3 regions of the Mesorhizobium sp. CA5 genome follow, and region 2 is predicted to be linked to each of the others. Evidence: predicted binding sites of a transcription regulator. Region 2 holds the regulator's gene; each other region holds the start of a gene.

Region 1 (6,763 bases), on a different contig from region 2:
GAGCGGCGGCACGTGCACGGCTTCTCGGCTGACCAAGATATAGAATTCGTCCGGATCGAGCACCAGTTCGCCGGCGCCGCTCTTGTAGATCGGCTCCCAGAAATCGACGACATCCTGGGCGGCGCGCTTGTCGACGTCGACCAGTCCGGTGTGGTGCTTGCCGCGGTAGCCGACAAGGCCGTCTTTGTCGCCGTCGAGATCGATGGAGAGCGCGATGCCGCCGCCTGAAATATTGGGCGGCTCGGTGGCGACCAGCATCTCGGCGCGGTGAAGTTCGCGCAGCTCATTCTCCGAGAGCACCGCGTTGCCGGTGCGGAAGCGGATCTGCGACAGCCGCGAGCCGGCGCGCACGACGATCGGGAAGGTGCGCGGGCTGACCTCGAGATAGAGCGGCCCGCGGTAGCCGGCGGCAATCTTGTCGAACTCATGGCCGCGATCGGTCATGACGCGCGTGAATATGTCGAGACGGCCGGTCGAGCTCTTCGGATTGGCCGAGGCGGATACATTCGCCGGCAGCGCCAGGCTCTCGAGCAGCGGCACGATATAGACGCAGCCGGTTTCCAGCACCGCGCCCTCGGCAAGGCTGATCTCGTGCAGCTTCAGCCGCTCGAGCTTGTCGACGACCCGATGATCCGGACCCGGCAGGAACGAGGCACGCACGCGAAACGCCTTGTCGCCGAGCCTTAGATCGAGGCTGGCCGGCTGGATCTGGTCGGCGTCCAGCGCGCGCGGCGACTTCAGCGCCTTCGCCTCGAACAGCGCTGCGATGTCCTGATCCGGAAGAATGCCTGTTTGCCGCAAAGGCTGGCTCCGTTCACAAGGCCGGGCGAGGATCTAAGCAGGCTCTTGCCGCCCGGCTGGTACAAACCTCTTAATGAAGCCGGCAATTGACGCAAGCGCGGCGCGGGTCTAAAGGGTCGTTATCCCGTGGTGATTTGGCCGGTCGGCTTGCAGCCACGTTAAACAAGTCGCTAAAGGACCGTCGAGCCGCAAGGCTATATGGACCGGTTGCGACTTCGCGGCCGGTTTTTTTGTGTCTGAAAGCAGGGCTATGAGCACCAAGAAGCGCAACTTGAAACCTCAGACGGCACTCGTGCATGGCGGAACGCTGCGTTCCGGTTTCGGCGAGACATCCGAGGCGATGTATCTCACCCAAGGCTATGTCTACGAGACGGCGCAAGCGGCGGAAGCCCGCTTCAAGGGCGAAGAGCCGGGCTTCATCTATTCGCGCTACGCTAACCCGACCGTCGACATGTTCGAAAAGCGCATGTGCGCGCTCGAAGGCGCCGAGGATGCCCGCGCCACCGCTTCCGGCATGGCTGCAGTAACCGCCGCGCTGCTCTGCAGCGCCAAGGCCGGAGATCATATCGTGGCGGCACGCGCCCTGTTCGGCTCCTGCCGCTGGGTGGTCGAGACGCTGGCGCCGCGCTACGGCATCGAGGCGACGCTGGTCGACGGCACCGACATCGCCAATTGGGAAAAGGCGACAAGGCCGAACACCAAGCTGTTCTTCCTGGAAAGCCCGACCAACCCGACGCTGGAGGTGGTCGATATCGCGGCCGTCGCCAGGCTCGCCAATTCGATCGGCGCCAGGCTGATCGTCGACAATGTCTTCGCCACGCCGCTGCAGCAGAAGCCTCTGCTGCTCGGCGCCCATATCGTCGTCTATTCGGCGACCAAGCACATAGACGGCCAGGGCCGCTGCCTGGGCGGCGTCATCCTGTCTGACAAGAAGTGGATCGACGAGAACCTTCACGACTATTTCCGCCACACCGGCCCGAGCCTGTCGCCCTTCAACGCCTGGACGCTGCTCAAAGGCCTGGAGACGCTGCCGCTGCGCGTGCGCCAGCAGACGGAGAGCGCCGGCAAGATCGCCGATTTCCTGGCCGAGCGGCCGGAGATCGCCCGCGTCATCTATCCGGGCCGCGCCGATCATCCGCAAGCGGATATCGTCAAGAAGCAGATGTCGGGAGGCTCGACGCTGATCTGCCTCGACGTCAAAGGCGGCAAGCAGGCGGCCTTTGCCTTCCAGAACGCGCTCGACATCGTGCTGATCTCGAACAATCTCGGTGACGCCAAGAGCCTGATCACCCATCCGGCGACGACGACGCACAAGAACCTGAGCGACGAGGCCCGCGCCGAGCTCGGCATCGGGCCAGGCACGCTGAGGCTCTCCGTTGGCCTGGAGGACAGCGACGATCTGCTGGAAGACGTGGAACAGGCGCTGAAGGCAGCAAAATAGAAGGCTGAGAACGCCGCGGCCCGAGCCTTCCAGAGCCGCAATTCCGGACGGAAAACCGTTTTCACACTTTCCTGGAATTGCTCTAGGCGAGCTCCTCCAGCTCGGTCATCGCCTTGGTGCGGATGGTCATGGCGTTGCCGCGCCATTCGACGGCGCCGCCGAACCAGGCGCGCGCCCAGATGGCCGGCAGCAGGGCATCGCGCACAATCATCGCGGTGACGCTGCGTGGCGACAGGTACCAGCCCTTTGCAAAGGCCAGCAGCCATTCCGGCAGGTAGGCGATCGCCAGCACGCCCAAGGTCGTCGTGGGCAGGCTGACGCCGGCGCTTGCCGCCGCAATCAGCGCCAGCAGCAGCGGCACCGCAGCGCCAGTCAGGATCTCCGGCGCGAAGAACAGCGGAAAGGTCACCCGGCGCAGCCGCGCCCAGCGCGTCTGGCGCGACCAGATCTCGGCGAAGCTGCGCAGTCCAAGCGGCTGCTCGAATGGCGAGGCGACGAGGTTGACGTTGAGCCCCAGGCCGTTGACCAGCTTGGTGGCCGCCGCGTCCTCGGCGATCTCGGCGGCCAAGGCCTGGATGCCGCCATTGGCATCGAGCATCGGCTTGTTCCACAGCATACTCTTGCCCTGGGCGAAGCCAAGGCCAAGCGCCTCGCCGGCATACTGCCAACGCGCCTGCAGCGTGTTGAGGAAGGCGCATTCGACTTCGGCCCAAAACCCGTCCGGCCGCGAGCCGATCGGCGTCGAGCAGACGAGGCCGGTATCCGGCCGCCATGCCGCCATCAGGTGCTGGACATAGTCTCTCGGCATCAGCACGTTGGAATCGGCGAGGATCACCCAATCGTGTCGCGCCGCCTGCCAGCCCTTGACGCAGTTGTTGAGCTTGGGATTGGCGCTGACGCGATCATCGCCGATCAGCAGCCGCGCAGGAATTTTGGGGTGGCGCGCGATCGCCGCATCGATCAGCTTGACCACCGGGTCTTCGGCATGCGCGACGCAGAAGATCAGCTCGTAGCGCGGCCAATCGAGCGAGAAGGCGCGCAGCAAGGTTTCCTGCGTGAACGGCTCGACGCCACGCGACGGCACGATGATGGAGACCGGCGGCCGCGCGCCGGGGGGCGGCGCGATGACATGCCGCTGCTTCAGCTGCGACGAGGCGAGCAGGATGCTGGCGAGATTGAAGGAAAGAAGCGCTGACGAAGCCAGGCCGGCTGCGATAGTCAGTTCCATCGAGATCTGGTCACTCCCGACAGAGAGTTTCACCGTTTCACGCAAACGGCGACCCACTCCATCTCCTTGTTTTCACGCGATTCCGGACGGAAGGCTACGGCGAAGGCGCCGAGCCTAACCGCTCGCGCTTTTCCTAGAATTGTTTTAGGCCGCACGCGGCCGTTTCAACTGTTTACAGAGCGTCCGAGTCGCCCGGCAGATTTGTGCACACCAACATTGTCATGTGTCACTTAAATGACATTGTTTTTCGGCACCTGCGCTTACAAGGCTGGCAGGATGGTCGGCGCTGCGTCTATCAAGAGCGGAGCGTGACATATTTTCCGCGGCGGCAACCGGAGTGGCCCATGTATCGCGCAGTGACGCGCAACATCGAAGTGCTGGTCAGGCCCTTCTATCTGGAGGACCGCTCCGATCCGTCCGAGAACCGCTATGTCTGGGGCTATCAGGTGACGATCGACAACCGCTCCGACGAGTTCGTGCAGCTTGTGTCGCGCTACTGGCACATCACCGACGGTCAGGGCCGGGTCGAGGAGGTGCGCGGCGCCGGCGTCGTCGGCGACCAGCCGGAACTCAATCCCGGCGACAGTTACCAGTACACCTCGGGCTGCCCGCTCTCGACGCCGTCAGGCATCATGGTCGGCCACTACACGATGCGCAACGGCCGCGGCGAGACGTTCGATATCGCCATTCCGGCTTTCTCGCTCGACATGCCAGGGACAAGGCGCACGGTGAATTAGCCGTCGGCGACAGCCTCTTTCTCCCCGCTTCACGGGGAGAAATGCCCGGCAGGACAATGAGGGGCGACGCCGGGCTTCTGAGATTTTCCTTGAGGCGGACGACCGCGTCGCCAGCGTGTCGCTATGATCGCCAACGTTGGCGCCGCCTCTCATCCGCCCTTCGGGCACCTTCTCCCCGTGGAACGGGGAGAAGGAAGAGGGCTCACTTCGCGAATTCAGCTGGGTCGAAGTCGTATTGGGTCGAGCAGAACTCGCAGGCGACATGGATGCCGCCCTCCTCGGTCGATTCCTTGATCTCCTCAGCCGAAAAGCCTTCGAGAATGCCGCGGATCTTGTCGCGCGAGCAGGAGCACTGGTCGGCGACAGGGACGCCGCGGAAAACGCGCACGCCGTGTTCGTGGAACAACCGGTAGAGCAACCGCTCGGCGCCCACCGTCGGGTCGATCAACTCGGTCGGCTCGATCGTGCCGAGCAGCGCCAGCAACTCCTGCCAGGAATTGTCGGCCGGCTGGTCCGCAACGTCACGCGGATCGCCGTCGCCGCCGGAAATATCGGGAACGCGCATGCGCTCCGGCGATCGCGGCAGGAATTGCGCCAGGATGCCGCCGGCGCGCCACTGCTCGCGCGCGCCGGCCGGGCCGGGCGTGACCAGCTTGGCGACCGACATCTTGATATCGGTCGGGATCTGCTCCGACTGCCGGAAATAGGTGCGCGCGGCATCCTCGAGCGAGGTGCCGTCGAGCTGGACGATGCCCTGGTAGCGCTGCGTATGCGCGCCCTGGTCGATGGTCAAGGCCAGGACGCCGTCGCCGAGCAGCGTCTGCTGCGAGGTCTCGCCGGCGGCGGTCAGCGCCTGCAGCCGGTCGGCATCGAAGCGCGCATAGGCGCGCAGCGCATGCGGCGTGGTGAAATCAGCCACCAGCATGTCGACCGGACCGTCGGTGCGGGTCTGCAGAATGAACTTCCCTTCGAACTTCAGCGAAGTGCCGAGCAGCACGGTGAGCACGCAGGCTTCCGCCAGCAGGCGGGCGACCGGCTCGGGGTAATCGTGGCGGCTCAGAATAGCGTCGAGCATCGGCCCGAGCTGCACGGTGCGGCCGCGCACATCGAGCGGCGCGACCTCGTAAGGCACGACATGATCGTCGCCGGCGAAGCCGAATTCACCGAGTTGGGGTTTATGCTCAGCCAAGGTCTGGGTTTCCAACATGACAATACTCCGGGGCGCAGCCATGCCGCCCGATGAGCCGCATGCGTCGAAGCGCGTTCGATTTACGTGATGGCCCGCAAATAGGCATCACATGTCCCCAGATCAAGTTGAGCCCGATCGGGCCGGAAGCGGTCAGGTCCAGCCCTTCTCACGCGCCCAGACACCAGGCCAGCACCGCCTTCTGGGCGTGCAGCCGGTTCTCGGCCTCGTCGAAGACCACCGAATGCGGGCCGTCGATCACCTCGTCAGTGACCTCCTCACCGCGATGCGCCGGCAGGCAGTGCATGAACAATGCATCGGGCTTGGCTTTCGCCATCAGCGCCGCATTGACCTGATAGGGCAGGAAGACGTTGTGGCCGCGGGCGCGATGCTCCTGGCCCATGGAGACCCAGCTGTCGGTGACGACGCAGTCGGCCTGGTCGACGGCTTCCTCGGCGGACCTGGAAAACCGAACCTTGCCGCCATTGGCTTTCGACCAGTCGACATATTTCTCGAAAGGCTCGCTGCCTTCCGGCACCGCAACATTGAGGTTGAAGCTAAACCGCGCCGAGGCCTCCAGGAGCGAATGCAGCACATTGTTGCCGTCGCCGGTCCAGGCGAAGGTCTTGCCGGACACCGGACCGCGATGCTCCTCAAAGGTCATGATGTCGGCCATGAGCTGGCAGGGATGCGTGTCGTCGGTCAGCCCGTTGATGACCGGAACGGTGGCGTTCTCGGTGAGCTCCAGCAGCCGGTCGTGCGAGGTGGTGCGGATCATGATGGCGTCGACATAGCGCGACAGCACCTTCGCCGTGTCGGCGATCGTCTCCGAACGGCCGAGCTGCATCTCGGTGCCGGTCAACATGATGGTCTCGCCGCCGAGCTGGCGCATGCCGACATCGAAGGACACGCGCGTGCGCGTCGACGGCTTGTCGAAGATCATGGCCAGCACCTTGCCATCGAGCGGTTTTGAACGCTCGCCCGCCTTGAGCCTGGTCTTTCGCGCCACCGCGTCATCCAGCATGATGCGCAGGTCGCCCGCGGAAACGGCGGACAGATCGGTGAAGTGGCGAACACTCATCGGCAGGTTCCAGAAATTATTTGGCGGCTTCGGCGGTAATCGCGTCGGTCAGGCGCCTGGCGCCGCCGCGAATACGCTCCAGCGCCTCGCCGATCTCCTCGTCGGTGACGGTGAGCGGCGGCAGGAGGCGGATGACGTTGTCGCCCGCCGGCACGGCAAGCAGGTGCTGGTCGCGCAGCGCCATGTTCACCTTGGCGTTGGGCATGGCGCATTTCAGGCCGAGCATAAGGCCGGTTCCCCTGATGCCCTCGATGACGTCGGGGAATTCATCGGCCACCGCCGCAAGGCC
Region 2 (6,763 bases):
TGTTGCCGCCGGGCGTCGTGAAGTCCTTGGCGCCGGCGATGTCGCCCATCTTCTTGCCGTCGGCGAGCTGCGAGGCGATCTCGGCGGCGTTCTTGCCGAGCTCGCGCGCGTCTTTCCACACCGACACGGTCTGCGTGCCGAGCGCGATGCGGTTGAGCGCCGCGTGGTCGCCGTCCTGGCCCGAGACCGGCACGGTGCCGGCCAGCCCCTGCGCCGTCAGCGCCGCGACAACGCCGCCGGCAGTGCCGTCATTGGCAGCCACGACCGCGTCGACCTTGTTGTCGTTGGCGGTCAGGAACTGCTCCATGTTCTTCTGCGCGTTGGCCGGCAGCCAGCCGTCCGTGTAGGCCTCGCCGACATTCTTGATCTTGCCGCTGTCGATGGCGTCCTTCAGGACTTCCATGGAGCCCGCGAACAGGAAGTCGGCGTTCGGATCGGAGCCCGAGCCCTTGATGAAGACATAGTTGCCGTCCGGCTTGGCCTTGAACACCTCGCGGGCCTGCATGCGCCCGACTTCCTTGTTGTCGAAGGTCAGATAGAACACGTCCTTGTTCTCGATCAGGCGGTCATAGCCGACGACCGGGATTCCTTCATCGAGCGCCGTCTGCACCGCCGGGCCGATTGCCGAGGCATCCTGCGCCAGGATGATCAGCGCGTTGGCGCCCTGCGAGATCAGGCTTTCGACGTCGGTTAGCTGCTTGCCCGGATTGGACTGCGCGTCGGCCGAGATATACTTGTCGCCGGCGGCCTCGATGGCGGCCTTCATCGCTGCTTCGTCGGTCTTCCAGCGCTCTTCCTGGAAATTCGACCACGACACGCCGATCACCTTGTCCTTCGCCTCGGCGACAGACGCCAGCGTCAGCGACATGGCAACGCCCGCCAGAATGGCGGCTGCAAATTTCTTCATGATATCCTCCCTGCGCCCGTGCGGCGCGACCCAGACTGGCCCGAAGGCCGGCACAGAGGCTTTTTTTCGAGCCTCAAAAAAATAGTGGTCCAGCACCACAGCGCTGTCAACCGAGATTCTGATGGGTTTTGATGGGCTCAGGCATTTTTTTCGGTATCCGCAATAAATAATGACATGGTCCCTGGCTTCTGCCACAATCCCTAGCGTGTCAGCGACAGGCCATGGCATTATCACAAGGCCGCGATGACCGGGGAGGACGTGCGAAACGATGTCGGTCGGAATCCGCCATGACGACTTGCGCCGGCGCAACCGCGCCATGGTGATTTCGGCGGTACGCCGCGCCGGTCAGCCATCACGGACCGAAATTGCCGCCACCACCGGGCTCAGCCACTCGACCATTTCGGCGATCTCCGCCGACCTGATCCAGGAGGGCATTCTCACCGAAAGCAAGGCCAGCGAGCCGACGGCGTTGAAACGCGGCCGGCCGCAGATCGGCCTGGCGCTGAACCCTGAAGCCGCCGCGGTGCTGACCGTGGTGTTGTCTCTGAACTTCCTGTCGGTCGCCGTGATCGACTATGCCGGCCAAGTTGTTGCGGAGGAGCAGCAGCGCCTGGACACGCTTGTTATGCCCCGCGACGAGTTGATCGGCGAATGCGTGGCGATCGTGCGGCGCCGGCTGCAGGATCCCGACCTCGACATTGGCAGCGTCGCCCGCATCGCCATGGGCATTCAGGGCATCACCGATTCGCATGCGCGCTCCATGCTGTGGTCGCCGATAACGCCGCTGACCGACATTCCTTTCGCCGACATCCTAGAGAAGGAGTTCGGCATCTCCGCCACCATGGAGAACGACTGCAACATGATGGCGGTGGCGCTGCAATGGCGCGACCCGGAGCGCTATCGCGACGACTTCATCGCCATCCTGTTGTCGCACGGCATCGGCATGGGTCTCGTGCTCAAGGGTGCGCTGTTCACCGGCACGCATTCATCCGGCGGCGAGTTCGGCCACATGATTCACCGCCCGGGCGGGGCGCTTTGCCGCTGCGGCCGCCGCGGCTGCGTCGAGGCCTATGCCGGCAACTATGCGATCTGGCGCAGCGCCATGAAAATGAGCGAGGACGCCGAGCCGGTCGACGTCGGCGACGCCGACATGCGGGCCCTTGCCGCGAAGGCGCGCGAGAGGGACGGCCCCGAACGGGAGGCTTACCGCCGGGCCGGCGAAGCGCTTGGTTTCGGTCTCGGCAGCCTGTTCGCCCTCATCGACCCGGCGCCTGTCGCCATGGTCGGCGTCAGCGCGGCCGCCTTCGACCTAATCGAGCCGGCGCTAAGGGAAGCGATCGCCCAGACGGCCGGCGGCCAGCACTCCGAATCGATCTCCTTCGACACCGAGCCGAACGAGTTGCCGCTGATCCGCGAAGGCTGCGCCATGCGCGCGCTGACCTTCGTCGACCAGGAGATTTTCGCGCCGGGAGGCCAGGCAAGAGCGGGGACGGGAAAGAACGTGGCCTGAGGCAGCCTTGAAGAGGTCCGGGGACAGCAGCAGACGCTTGAAATTAGCGAAGGGAAGGCCCCGCAGCTTCGTCATTCCAGGGCGGAGCAGGAGCGAAGCTCCGTCGCGGAGACCCTGGAATCCATGCCGCTACCTCACGCGTCGAGCGCAGCGGCACAGAATTCTGGACTGTCGCAACGCATCGACATCACGGAATGGATCCTCGGGTCTGCGCTGCGTCGCTGCGCTCCTTGCTCCGCCCGTGGATGACGAAGCACAAGCGTCTCGACTAATCGCCAATGCACGCGATCCGATGCTGGAGACAGAATCCGTCAGCGCCTCGGCGCCTTACCCCTAATCTTCCCTGATCGCGTAACCCGCCCCGCGGATGGTGCGGATGACATCCGGCATGCGGCCGTTGTTGACGGCTTTGCGCAAGCGGCCGACATGGACGTCGACGGTGCGTTCGTCGATATAGATCGTCTCGCCCCAGACATTGTCGAGCAGCTGGCTGCGCGAGAACACCCGGCCGGGATGACGCATCATGAATTCCAGCAGCCGGAACTCGGTCGGGCCGAGCCTGATCTCGCTCTTCTTGCGGTAGACGCGGTGCGATTCGCGGTCGAGCACGATGTCGCCGACCTTGAGCACGCTGGACAGCACCTCCGGCTTGGCGCGGCGCAGCAGCGCCTTGACGCGCGCCATGAACTCCGGCGTCGAGAACGGCTTGACCAGATAGTCGTCGGCGCCGGTCGAAAGGCCGCGCACGCGGTCGCTTTCCTCGCCCCGCGCCGTCAGCATGATGATCGGCAGCCGCTCGGTCTCGGGCCGCATCCTCAGACGCCGGCAGAGCTCGATGCCGGAAACCGCGGGTACCATCCAGTCGAGCACGAGCAGGTCGGGGACGTTTTCCTGAAGGCGGATTTCGGCCTCGTCGCCGCGGGTCACCACTTCGACCTGGTAACCCTCGGATTCGAGATTGTAGCGGAGCAGCACCCCAAGCGGCTCCTCGTCCTCCACCACCATGATGCGTGGCGCGATCATTGGCAGATACCCTTCGTCAGGCGGCCGGCGCCGACATTGTCGTCTCGTCCTGCTTGGGACGATTCGCGGGCAATTGCGTGCCGGTCAGCACATAATAGGCGTTCTCGGCGATGTTGGTCACATGGTCGCCGATGCGCTCGAGATTCTTGGCGCAGAACAGAAGATGCGTGCAGGCGGTGATGTTGCGCGGGTCTTCCATCATGTAGGTCAGGAGCTCCCGGAAGACGGATGTGTATTTGACGTCGATGCGCTCGTCGTCGTTGCGAAGCTTGGCCAGCGCCGTGGCGTCGCCCACCGTATATTCCTGGATCACGGCCTGGACCTGGATCAGCACCAGCTGCGCCATGGAATCGATCGAATGCGTGAGGTCGCGCGGCGCGGCGCTGACGCCGACCGAGCCGACGCGCTTGGCGATGTTCTTGGCGAGGTCGCCGATGCGTTCGAGGTCGCCCGCCATGCGGATCGAGCCGACCACATTGCGCAGGTCGTCGGCCATCGGCTGGCGCTTGGCGATCAGCGTGATGGCACGGTCGTCGAGCTCGCGCTGGCGCGCGTCCATGATGGCATCGTCGGAAACGACGCGCTGCGCCATGGCATTGTCGGTCTCGAGCAGGGCCTTGGTCGAAGCGCCGACCATCGAGCTGGCGAGATCGCCCATGTCGTTGATGAGCCGGCTGATCTGCCTCAGATCCTCGTCGAAGGAAGCGACGGTATGTTCGGCCATGATGATGTCCTCGTATGAGCTCAGCCGAAGCGGCCGGTGATGTAGTCCTGCGTGCGCTTTTCGCGGGGCGAGGTGAAGATCTTCTCGGTCCGGTCGAACTCCACCAGCTCGCCCAGATACATGAACGCCGTCTGCCGCGACACGCGCGCCGCCTGCTGCATGTTGTGGGTGACGATGACGATCGTGTAGTCGGCCTGCAACTCGTCGATCAGTTCCTCGATCTTGGCGGTCGACAGCGGATCGAGCGCCGAGGCCGGCTCGTCGAGCAGGATGACCTCGGGCTTCACCGCAACGGTACGGGCGATGCACAGGCGCTGCTGCTGGCCGCCCGAGAGGCTGAGGCCGCTGGCGTTGAGCTTGTCCTTGACCTCGTTCCAGAGTGCTGCGCGCTTCAGCGCCTGCTCGACGCGGCTGTCCATCTCGGCCTTGCTGATCTTCTCATAGAGCCTGACGCCGAAAGCGATGTTCTCGTAGATCGACATCGGGAACGGCGTCGGCTTCTGGAACACCATGCCGATCTTGGTGCGCAGCAGGTTGAGGTCCTGCGAGCGGTCGAGGATGTTCTTGCCGTCGAGCAGCACCTGGCCCTCGGCGCTCTGCTTCGGATAGAGCTCGTAGATGCGGTTGAGCACGCGCAGCAGCGTCGACTTCCCGCAGCCCGACGGGCCGATGAAGGCGGTCACGCTGCGCTCGGGCAGGGACAGGTTGATGTCCTTCAGCGCCTTCGACTGGCCATAGTAGAAATTGAGGTTCTTGACCTCGATCTTGGCCTTCTCGACGGTCGTGTCGGCTGCGTTCAGGTCGGTGGACAACATCGGTTTCATCTGTCCTCTCTGCGTCCGGTTAGGCTGCGGGCGATGATGCTCAGCCCGAGAACCGTCAGGGTGATTATGAGTGCGCCCGTCCAGGCCAGTTGCTGCCATTCCTCGTAGGGGCTGAGAGCGAACTGGAAGATGGTTACCGGCAGGCTGGCCATCGGCGCATTGAGATTGCTCGACCAGAACTGGTTGTTGAGCGCGGTGAAGAGAAGCGGCGCCGTCTCGCCGGAGATGCGGGCGATCGCCAAAAGGATGCCGGTGACGATGCCGGAGAGCGCCGCGCGATAGGCAACCGAGCGGATCACTACCCAGCGCGGTGCTCCGATGGCGGTGCCTGCTTCGCGCAGCGCGTTGGGCACAAGGTTCAGCATGTCCTCGGTGGTGCGCACCACGACGGGGATCACCAGGATCGACAGCGCGACCGCGCCGGCAATCGCCGAGAAGTGCCCCATCGGCCGCACCATCAGCTCGTAGACGAACAGGCCGATGATGATGGAAGGCGCCGACAAGAGGATGTCGTTAATGAAGCGCACCACCGTCGTAAGCTTCGAGAAGCGTCCGTATTCGGCCATGTAGGTGCCGGCCAGCACGCCGATCGGCGTGCCGACGACGATACCGATGATCGTCATGACGATGCTGCCGTAGATGGCATTGAGCAGGCCGCCGGCATCGCCGGGCGGCGGCGTCATTTCCGTGAACACGGAGAGCGACACCCCGGAAAGCCCCTTGTAGAGCAGGGCGCCGAGAATCAGCGCCAGCCAGGCCAGCCCGATGCCCGCCGCGACGACGCACAGCGTCATCATCACGGCATTCTTGCGCTTGCGGCTTTGGTGAAGCGATGCGGCAGTCGACATCGGTCAGGCTCCCGTGCGGCTATCGATGCGCAACAGCATGTAGCGTGCGAGCGCGAGGATGATGAAGGTGATGATGAACAGGATCAGGCCGAGCGATACCAGCGAGGATGTATAAAGGTTGCCGTCGGCTTCGGTGAATTCGTTGGCGATGGTCGCCGAGATCGTCGTGCCCGGCGCAAACAGCGAGGCGCTGATGCGGTGCGCGTTGCCGATGACGAAGGTGACGGCCATCGTCTCGCCGAGCGCGCGGCCCAGGCCGAGCATGACGCCGCCCATGATGCCGATGCGGGTATAGGGGATGGTCACGCGCCGGGTCACTTCCCAGGTCGTGCAGCCGATGCCGTAGGCCGATTCCTTCAGCACCGCCGGCACGGTGTCGAACACGTCCTTGGTGATCGAGGTGATGAAAGGCAGCACCATGATGGCGAGGATCAGCGACGAGGTCAGCAGGCCGATGCCGTAGGGCGGACCGGCAAACAGGCTGGAGAGCCCCGGTATGCCGTGGAAAAGACTGATGATGAAGGGCTGCACAGTCGTCTGCAGGAACGGCGCGAAGACGAACAGGCCCCAGATGCCGTAGATGATCGAGGGAATGCCGGCGAGCAGCTCGACGGCGATGCCAATCGGACGCCTGAGCGGGCGCGGACAAAGCTCGGTCAGGAAGATGGCGATACCGATGCCGATCGGCACGGCGATGAGAATGGCGATGGCCGAAGTGACGATGGTGCCGTAGATGGGCGCGAGCGCGCCGAAATTCTCGGTGACCGGGTTCCAGGATTCGGTGGTCAGGAAGGAGAAGCCGAACTTCGACAGGGCCTCCCACGATCCGGCGACCAGCGAGATCGCGACCCCCCCGAGCAGAACGAGCACGAGTATGGCGGAAAGGCGCGTCGCCGTCCGGAAAACCATGTCGGTGACGGCGAAGCG
Region 3 (6,763 bases), on a different contig from region 2:
CGATCGTGACGCCGAACAGGATGAACGACCAGGACGCCACCTTGTTGATGTGGGCGGCGATGTCGATCGCGGCGCTGTCGGTGCTGAGGAAGAGGCTGAGCACTGCGCGGTCGAAGACGAAAAGCAGCGCCACCAGCGCGCCGGTCAGCACCAAGTTGAAGCCGACGCCCGACGCCGCGACCCTGCCGATGCGGTCCCAGCGCCCGGCGCCGACATTCTGCGCCGCCATCGAGGAGACGGCGGCGCCGATCGCCAGAGCCGGCATCTGGATGTAGGTCCAGAGCTGCGCGGCGATGCCGTAAGCGGCGGCTACCTGGGAGCCGTAGGAATTGACGATGCCCATCACGGTCAATGCCGCCGCCGAGATGACGATCATCTGCAGCCCCATCGGAATGCCCTTGAAGACGACGATGCGCAGCAATTTCGGGTCGGGCCGCAGCAGCGAGAGATCGCTGCCCGCCAGCCGCAGCGGGTGTTTGCGCACATAAAGCACGATCAGGATGGCAATCACGCTCACCGTCTGGCCTATGAGCGTCGACATTGCCGAACCGGCAATGCCGAGCTCGGGGAAGGGGCCGATGCCGCGGATCAGCAGCGGATTGAGCACGACGTCGAGCACGACCGCCAGCGCCATGAAGACGAACGGGTTCGCGAGTCGCCGGCGCCGCGCAGCACGGTCATGACGAAGGACAAAAGATTCATCATCGGCACGGCGACAAAGATGATGCGCAAATAGGCGCGCGCCAAAGGCAAGGCATCGGCCGGCGTGCCGAGCCCGGTCAGGATGGCGTCGACCCAGATCCAGCCGCAGACGGCGAACACGACCGAGACGAGGAAGAAGAAGGTGGCGCTGGTGCCGACGATGCGCTTCGCCTCGGGCAGGTCGCGGGCGCCGACGGACTGCGCCACCAGAATGGTCGCCGCCATGCCGATGCCGAAGACGGTGCCGAGGATGAGGAACAGCACCAGATTGGCGTTGGAGGTCGCCGTCAGCGCCGCCTCGCCGAGGAAGCGGCCGACCCAGACCGCGTTGATCGAGCCGTTGAGCGACTGCAGCACGTTGGAGCCCAGCACCGGCAGGGCGAACAAAAGCAGCGTGCGCGGAATTGGACCGCTGGTCAGGTCGTGAGTCCGCCGGCGGGTGGGCTGTTTGTCATCCATGTTGTTATCCATGGTGGTGGGGCCGAAACTGAATCAGGCCCGCGATGCTATCGCAGGCCTGATTCTCATGCATCCCTTCAGAAAGGGTCGGCTGCCGCGGCAGCCGACCGCATCCCATTACTGAGTGGTGTTTCCAGAAAGGCCGGGGAGTGTGACCTGATAGACCAGGAAGGTGGTGTCGACATCGGCGCCGTCCTCGGCTTTGTACGAAGCGCCGACCTGGAAGCCGTCCTGGGTGAGGAAGTCGTTGTCGTTGGCGACGAACAGGAAATAGTCGTCGGACAGCTTCGGATCGAGCACCGGCGCCAGCGACATCGCCTCCCACTTCTCCGAGAGGTTGTCCCTGTCGTTCGGCGCGCCATTGTGCATGCCGAAACGGCCGAGCTCGCCCTTGTCGTTGATGTCGATGAACGGCGTCAGCTTGGCCGGCGTCACCGACGCATCGAGCATGCCCTTCGGCGCGACCGGCTTGTCGGCGGCGTCGAACGGGCCGTTGGCGATATCGGTGGCGGCGGAGAGGTCGACGATCTCGATCTTGCGGTACAGCGACTCGTCGCCCTTAACGCCCTGGCCGTTGCCTGAGTCGCGCGCCAGCATCAGAAAGCTCTTGTCGGAGAGTGCGACGATCTCGCTCTGAGCGGCCACCTTGGTCTTGCCCTTGGCATCCTTGAACACAGGCAACGGCACGACATATTCATGCGCCAGCTTGAGGTGGGCGAGATCGGAAGCGTCGTAAACCAGCGCGCGGGTGTTCTGGCGGGTCGAGCCGGAATCGCCGCCGTCCTGGCGGGGCGCCGACTGCAGCACGGCGATCAGGAACCTGCCGTCCGGCGTCATCGACATGCCTTCGAGGCCCTGGTTGTTCTGGCGGCCGGTTTCGGGATCCTTCGGATCGGGCTCGGCAGCGCCCGGGCCCGGGTTGTCGGACGCGAAGTTCGGCTTGCCGTGGCGCATCGGCACCAGCGCCGCGGGCGGTTGGGTCGCCGACATCAGACGGCCTTCGGCCGAGAAGCGGTAGATGTTGGGACCATATTCGTCGGAGATGAACATCGTGCCGTCCGGCAGCCGCACGATCGCTTCGTCATCGAGCGCCAGCTTGCCATTGGCCTCAGGCAGCATCGGCATGTCGCCGGCGGCGGCGCGCACGCCGTTCAACGGATCGAGGCCGGTGGCGTCGGCGCCCTTGTCGTCGGTCAGAAGCATCGTGTCGGCGAGCGTCGCTTTGACGCCCGACTGTTCCTGTCCGGCAGCGGGCGCCGCGCCGGGTGCTGTCGGCGCCAGCTCGATCGAGATGGTGTTGAGGCGCGGGCGATAATCGGTGGTTCCGACGACATTGTAGCCGCGGTCCGGCAGCAGCCAGAGCGAACCCTTGTAGGTGGCCCCTTCACGCGTCCAGGATTTGGTGTCGATCGCCATGCCTGAACCTGAACCGAAGGTCTCGCCGAACTTGTCCTTCTGGTTGGCCGGGATGCGGCCGATGCCGACGAGTCCCTTGTTGACGTAAGCGACGCCGTCGGCGAGCGCCGGGGTCAGGGAAGTGAACAAGGCAAGTGCCGCGCCGAGCGCGACGGTTCGGTTGAGATGTTTCATCGATATCCCCTTCTTGACGAGCAGAGCGGCCTGGAAGGAACGCGCATCGGCGATGCGGCGAGCCGGTTCCCATCGAGCGGTCTAGGACGCGAACGTGATGGTTGCGTGACAGTTTCCTTCTCCCACAAGGGGAGAAGGGAAAGCCTCCGCTCAATCGCTCTCTCTTGCGATCAGCTCCAGCGGCCAGACTTCGCGGATGATGCGTGTGCCCTCAGGGCCGGCGAATGCGGGAAGCGAAGCGAGCAGCATCTCGGCCAGCCGCCGGCCCATGGGCTCCAGCGACGGACGGAAGGCGGTCAGCGTCGGCGAAAAGTAGCGGCAGAGCGGCGTGTCGACGATGACGATCACGGCCATGTCATGGCCCGGCTTGATACCCATCTCGGCCAGCGCCTTGCAGCCGCCGAGCGCCATCGCGTCATTGTTGAAGATGATCGCCGTCGGAGGGTTCTTGGAGCGCATTACTTGCGGCGTCACCTGGTAGCCGCCGGTCTCGTTGATGAAGCCGTCGGCGATCAGGTCGGGGTCGACCTCGATACCGTGCCGCTTCAGTGCCTTGCGGTAGCCGTCGAGGAACAGGTAGCCGAAGTTGAGATCAAGCGAAGGGCGAATAGCGGCAATGCGGCGGTGGCCGCGCGCGACCAGCCGGTCGACGGCTTCATCACCCGCCCTTTCGAAATCGATATCGAGTGAAGGATATGTGTCGCCGCCGGACTGACTTCGGCCAAGCGTGGCGAAGGGAAAGCCGGCCTTGCTGAGATACTCGATCCGATCGTCTTCCCTTCGCGTATTGGCCAACACGACCGCGTCGGCCCGGCGCGTCTCGACCACGCGGCGCAACCGCTCCTGCTGATATTGGCCCGGCTCACCCATGACGACCATCAGATCCAGGTCATGCTCGGCGAGCCGCGCCTGCAGGCCCGTCAGGAACGGGATGAAGAACGGCTCGCCATATTGCTGGTCGCCGGGATGCGGCTGCAGCATGAAGGCGATCGAGCGGGTGGCGCCCTGGCGCAGGCTGCGGCCTGACTGATTGGGCGAATAGTTCAGCTTCCTGGCTGCTTCGAGCACACGCTGGCGTGTATCGGCATTGACGTCGGCACGGCCGTTCAGCGCGCGCGACACGGTGCCGATCGAGATGTTCAGGTGACGCGCGAGATCGTGGATGCTGGACGCCAAGGACGGATTCTCCCCTTGCCTTGGCTAGCACCGGCTGCCGCTCAGGCCAAGGCTTCGGGGCGATTTTTGCAAGCAGCCGGTTGACATTCTACGCCATCGGGTGTGTTCTCGTAAACGTTTACGGAAAAACGTTTACGGTGACGCCGTGGACGCCGTGACGTCCGGTCTGGAGGGACCGGCGGAGGAGGAGCGCTGGATGATGAGGGTCGTCCTGGCCGGGTGCGGAGCGATGAGCAAGCACTGGCTCGATGCCGTGAAGCAGATCGACGGGCTCGCCATTGTCGGCCTCGTCGACCTCGATGCCGAGCGGGCCCAGGCGAGGGCGCGCGAATACGCGCTGTCCGACGCCATCATCGGCACCAACTTCGACGCCGTCCTCGACCAGACCAAGCCCGATGCCGTGTTCGACGTCGTGGTTCCCGCCGCACGCCGCGAGGTCGCGCTTTCGGCCTTCGCGCACGACTGCCATCTGCTCACCGAGAAGCCGCTGGCCGACAGCCCCGAGAATGCGCGCGCCATCGTCGAGGCAGCGCGCAAGGCGAGGCGCATCCACGCCGTCGTCCAGAACCGCCGCTATGTCCCCAATGTCAGGCGCATCAGGCGCTTCCTGGACTCCGGCGTCATCGGTAAGCCGACCAGCATCCACGCCGACTTCTTCGTCGCGCCGCATTTCGGCGGTTTTCGCGAGGAGATGGCCCATGTGCTCTTGCTCGACATGGCGATCCACACGTTCGATGCCGCGCGTTACATGGTCGCCGGCGAGCCGGCCAGCGTCTATTGCCAGGAATGGGAACCCGTGAATTCCTGGTATCGGCAGGGGTCGTCGGCCAGCGCCGTCTTCGACCTCGGCGGCGGCAAGGTCTTCACCTATGCCGGTTCCTGGTGCGCCGACGGTTTCCGCACGAGTTGGGAGGGAAGCTGGCGCATCGTCGCCGAGCGCGGCAGCCTTTTGTGGGACGGCCACGACGGGCTGAAGGCGGAGGTGATTGCGTCCGGCCGCGACGGGATCATCGACAAGACCCAGCCCATCGAAGTGCCGCCGCTCGATCCCGCCGACCGCGTCGACGGCCATCTCGGCATCATCCGGGATTTCATGCACGCGATCGAGACCGGCGCCGAGCCGGAGACGCGCGGCGCCGACAACATCAAAAGCCTGGCCATGGTCTTCGGCGCCATCGAGAGCGCGGAGAGCGGGCGGCGCGTGACAATCGCCAAGGAAGCACAATGACGGCAAACCCGCTTCTCGATATCAGGATCGGCACCATGGTGCGGGCCAATCTCGAAGATCCGGCCGCCTATGTCAGGCAAATCCTGCCGCTCGGCTTCGAGAGCATCCAGCCCTTCTTCTGGCAGACGCTGGGCGGCAAGGACCTGAAGCGCCTGGCGGGCGAGATCCGCGAGGCGATCGGCGATGCCGATGTGACCGTGTCCTCGATCGGGGTGTTCGGCAATCCGCTCGAGAATGGGGAGGTCGATCGCGGTGTGCTGGCGGCTTGGGAGACGGTGATCGATAATGCGCATCTGTTCGGCGCTTCGACGGTGAGCGGCTTCACCGGCCGCATCCGTGGCAGACCGCTGACCGACAGCCTGCCGCGCTTCCGCGAGGTGTGGGGGCCGCTGGCCAAGCGTGCCGCCGACAAGGGCGTGCGCATCGCTTTCGAGAATTGCGCGATGGACGGCAACTGGGCGAGCGGCGATTGGAATATCGCTCACAATCCCGATGCCTGGGAGCTGATGTTCAACGAATTGCCAAACGACAATCTCGGGCTGGAATGGGAGCCGTGCCATCAGCTCGTGTATCTGATCGACCCGATACCGCAGATCCGCAAATGGGCGCCGCGCATCTTCCATGTCCACGGCAAGGACGCGACCGTGCGCTGGGACGTGATCCGCGAGCATGGCGTGTTCGGCCGACTGCCTTTCGTGCAGATGCGCACGCCAGGCTTCGGCGACAGCGACTGGACGCGGGTGATCAGTGAGTTGCGGCTGGCTGGCTACAAGGGCGCCATCGACATCGAGGGCTGGCACGATCCGGTCTATCGCGGCGACCTCGAGATCACCGGACAGGCGCGCGCGCTCGACTATCTGAAGCAATGCCGGGGAGGGAACAGCTACGTGCCCAATCCGGCTTGAGGCCAGATTCGATGTGAGGATTGGCCGGCGGGAGGAGCCGGCCGACCGAGGACGCAGATCAATTCGAAACCCTCCATCGGGAGGGGTCTAAAAGGGAGGAACGTGCATGACGACCAGAAGGACTGTTCTGCGCTCGACCGTCGTGGCGGCTGCCACGGCGCTCTGCGCCTCGATCTCTGCCTTGCCGGCGCACGCGCTCGACGCGCAATGGTGCAAGGACGTACACATCCGCTTCTTCGTCGGTGGCGCCGAGGGCGACGCCTTCGGCACCATCGTCTATAATGGCGCCAAGCAGGCGGCGGCCGATCTCGGGCCGAAGGTCGACTACATCTTCTCCCAGTGGGACGTCGAGAAGATGGTGCAGCAATTGCGCGAGGCGGTCGCGGTCAAGCCGCAGGGCATCGCCATGATGGGCCATCCGGGCGACGCGGCGATCATGCCTTTGGCCGAACAGGCGCATAAGGACGGCATCAAGATGATGTACCAGAACGTGCCGGTGCCGAAAGTGGTGGCGGCGTTCGGCGGCGGCTATGTCGGCGCGCAGCAGGAGCAGCAAGGCCGCGCGCTCGGTGCCGAGGCGTTCAAGCTCGGCAAGCTCAAGGCGGGCGACAAGGCGATCATGATCGGTCCGTTCGAGAACGAGAACCGCGGCGCGCGCGAGCGCGGCACTGTCGCGGCCCTAAAGGAGGCGGGCGTCGAGGTG

The links. Region 2 encodes PhoB, which activates phosphate uptake and scavenging genes when phosphate is short. Its sites were predicted from a motif close to TGTCATNNANCTGTCAT; they were not measured.
Region 1: the regulator PhoB is predicted to act here: its motif matches at 3,694-3,710, upstream of LB529_RS19055 (ceramide glucosyltransferase).
Region 3: the regulator PhoB is predicted to act here: its motif matches at 2,846-2,862, upstream of LB529_RS11565 (esterase-like activity of phytase family protein).

The regions. Positions count from the first base shown of each region.
Region 1 is NZ_JAIUHJ010000014.1:85,887-92,649, reverse strand. Features, by position in the region: gene LB529_RS19065 (2'-deoxycytidine 5'-triphosphate deaminase) at 1-801, opposite strand, end outside; SAM riboswitch at 918-995, shown strand; gene LB529_RS19060 (O-succinylhomoserine sulfhydrylase) at 1,052-2,242, shown strand; gene LB529_RS19055 (ceramide glucosyltransferase) at 2,325-3,470, opposite strand; gene apaG (Co2+/Mg2+ efflux protein ApaG) at 3,815-4,207, shown strand; gene LB529_RS19045 (Hsp33 family molecular chaperone) at 4,410-5,438, opposite strand; gene argF (ornithine carbamoyltransferase) at 5,563-6,474, opposite strand; gene LB529_RS19035 (aspartate aminotransferase family protein) at 6,491-6,763, opposite strand, start outside.
Region 2 is NZ_JAIUHJ010000010.1:191,685-198,447, forward strand. Features, by position in the region: gene xylF (D-xylose ABC transporter substrate-binding protein) at 1-907, opposite strand, end outside; gene LB529_RS15635 (ROK family protein) at 1,176-2,417, shown strand; gene phoB (phosphate regulon transcriptional regulator PhoB) at 2,751-3,440, opposite strand; gene phoU (phosphate signaling complex protein PhoU) at 3,457-4,164, opposite strand; gene pstB (phosphate ABC transporter ATP-binding protein PstB) at 4,185-4,988, opposite strand; gene pstA (phosphate ABC transporter permease PstA) at 4,985-5,836, opposite strand; gene pstC (phosphate ABC transporter permease subunit PstC) at 5,840-6,763, opposite strand, start outside.
Region 3 is NZ_JAIUHJ010000007.1:125,962-132,724, reverse strand. Features, by position in the region: gene LB529_RS11575 (MATE family efflux transporter) at 1-634, opposite strand, end outside; gene LB529_RS11570 (MATE family efflux transporter) at 589-1,161, opposite strand; gene LB529_RS11565 (esterase-like activity of phytase family protein) at 1,279-2,751, opposite strand; gene LB529_RS11560 (LacI family DNA-binding transcriptional regulator) at 2,902-3,927, opposite strand; gene LB529_RS11555 (Gfo/Idh/MocA family protein) at 4,124-5,155, shown strand; gene LB529_RS11550 (sugar phosphate isomerase/epimerase family protein) at 5,152-6,060, shown strand; gene LB529_RS11545 (substrate-binding domain-containing protein) at 6,167-6,763, shown strand, end outside.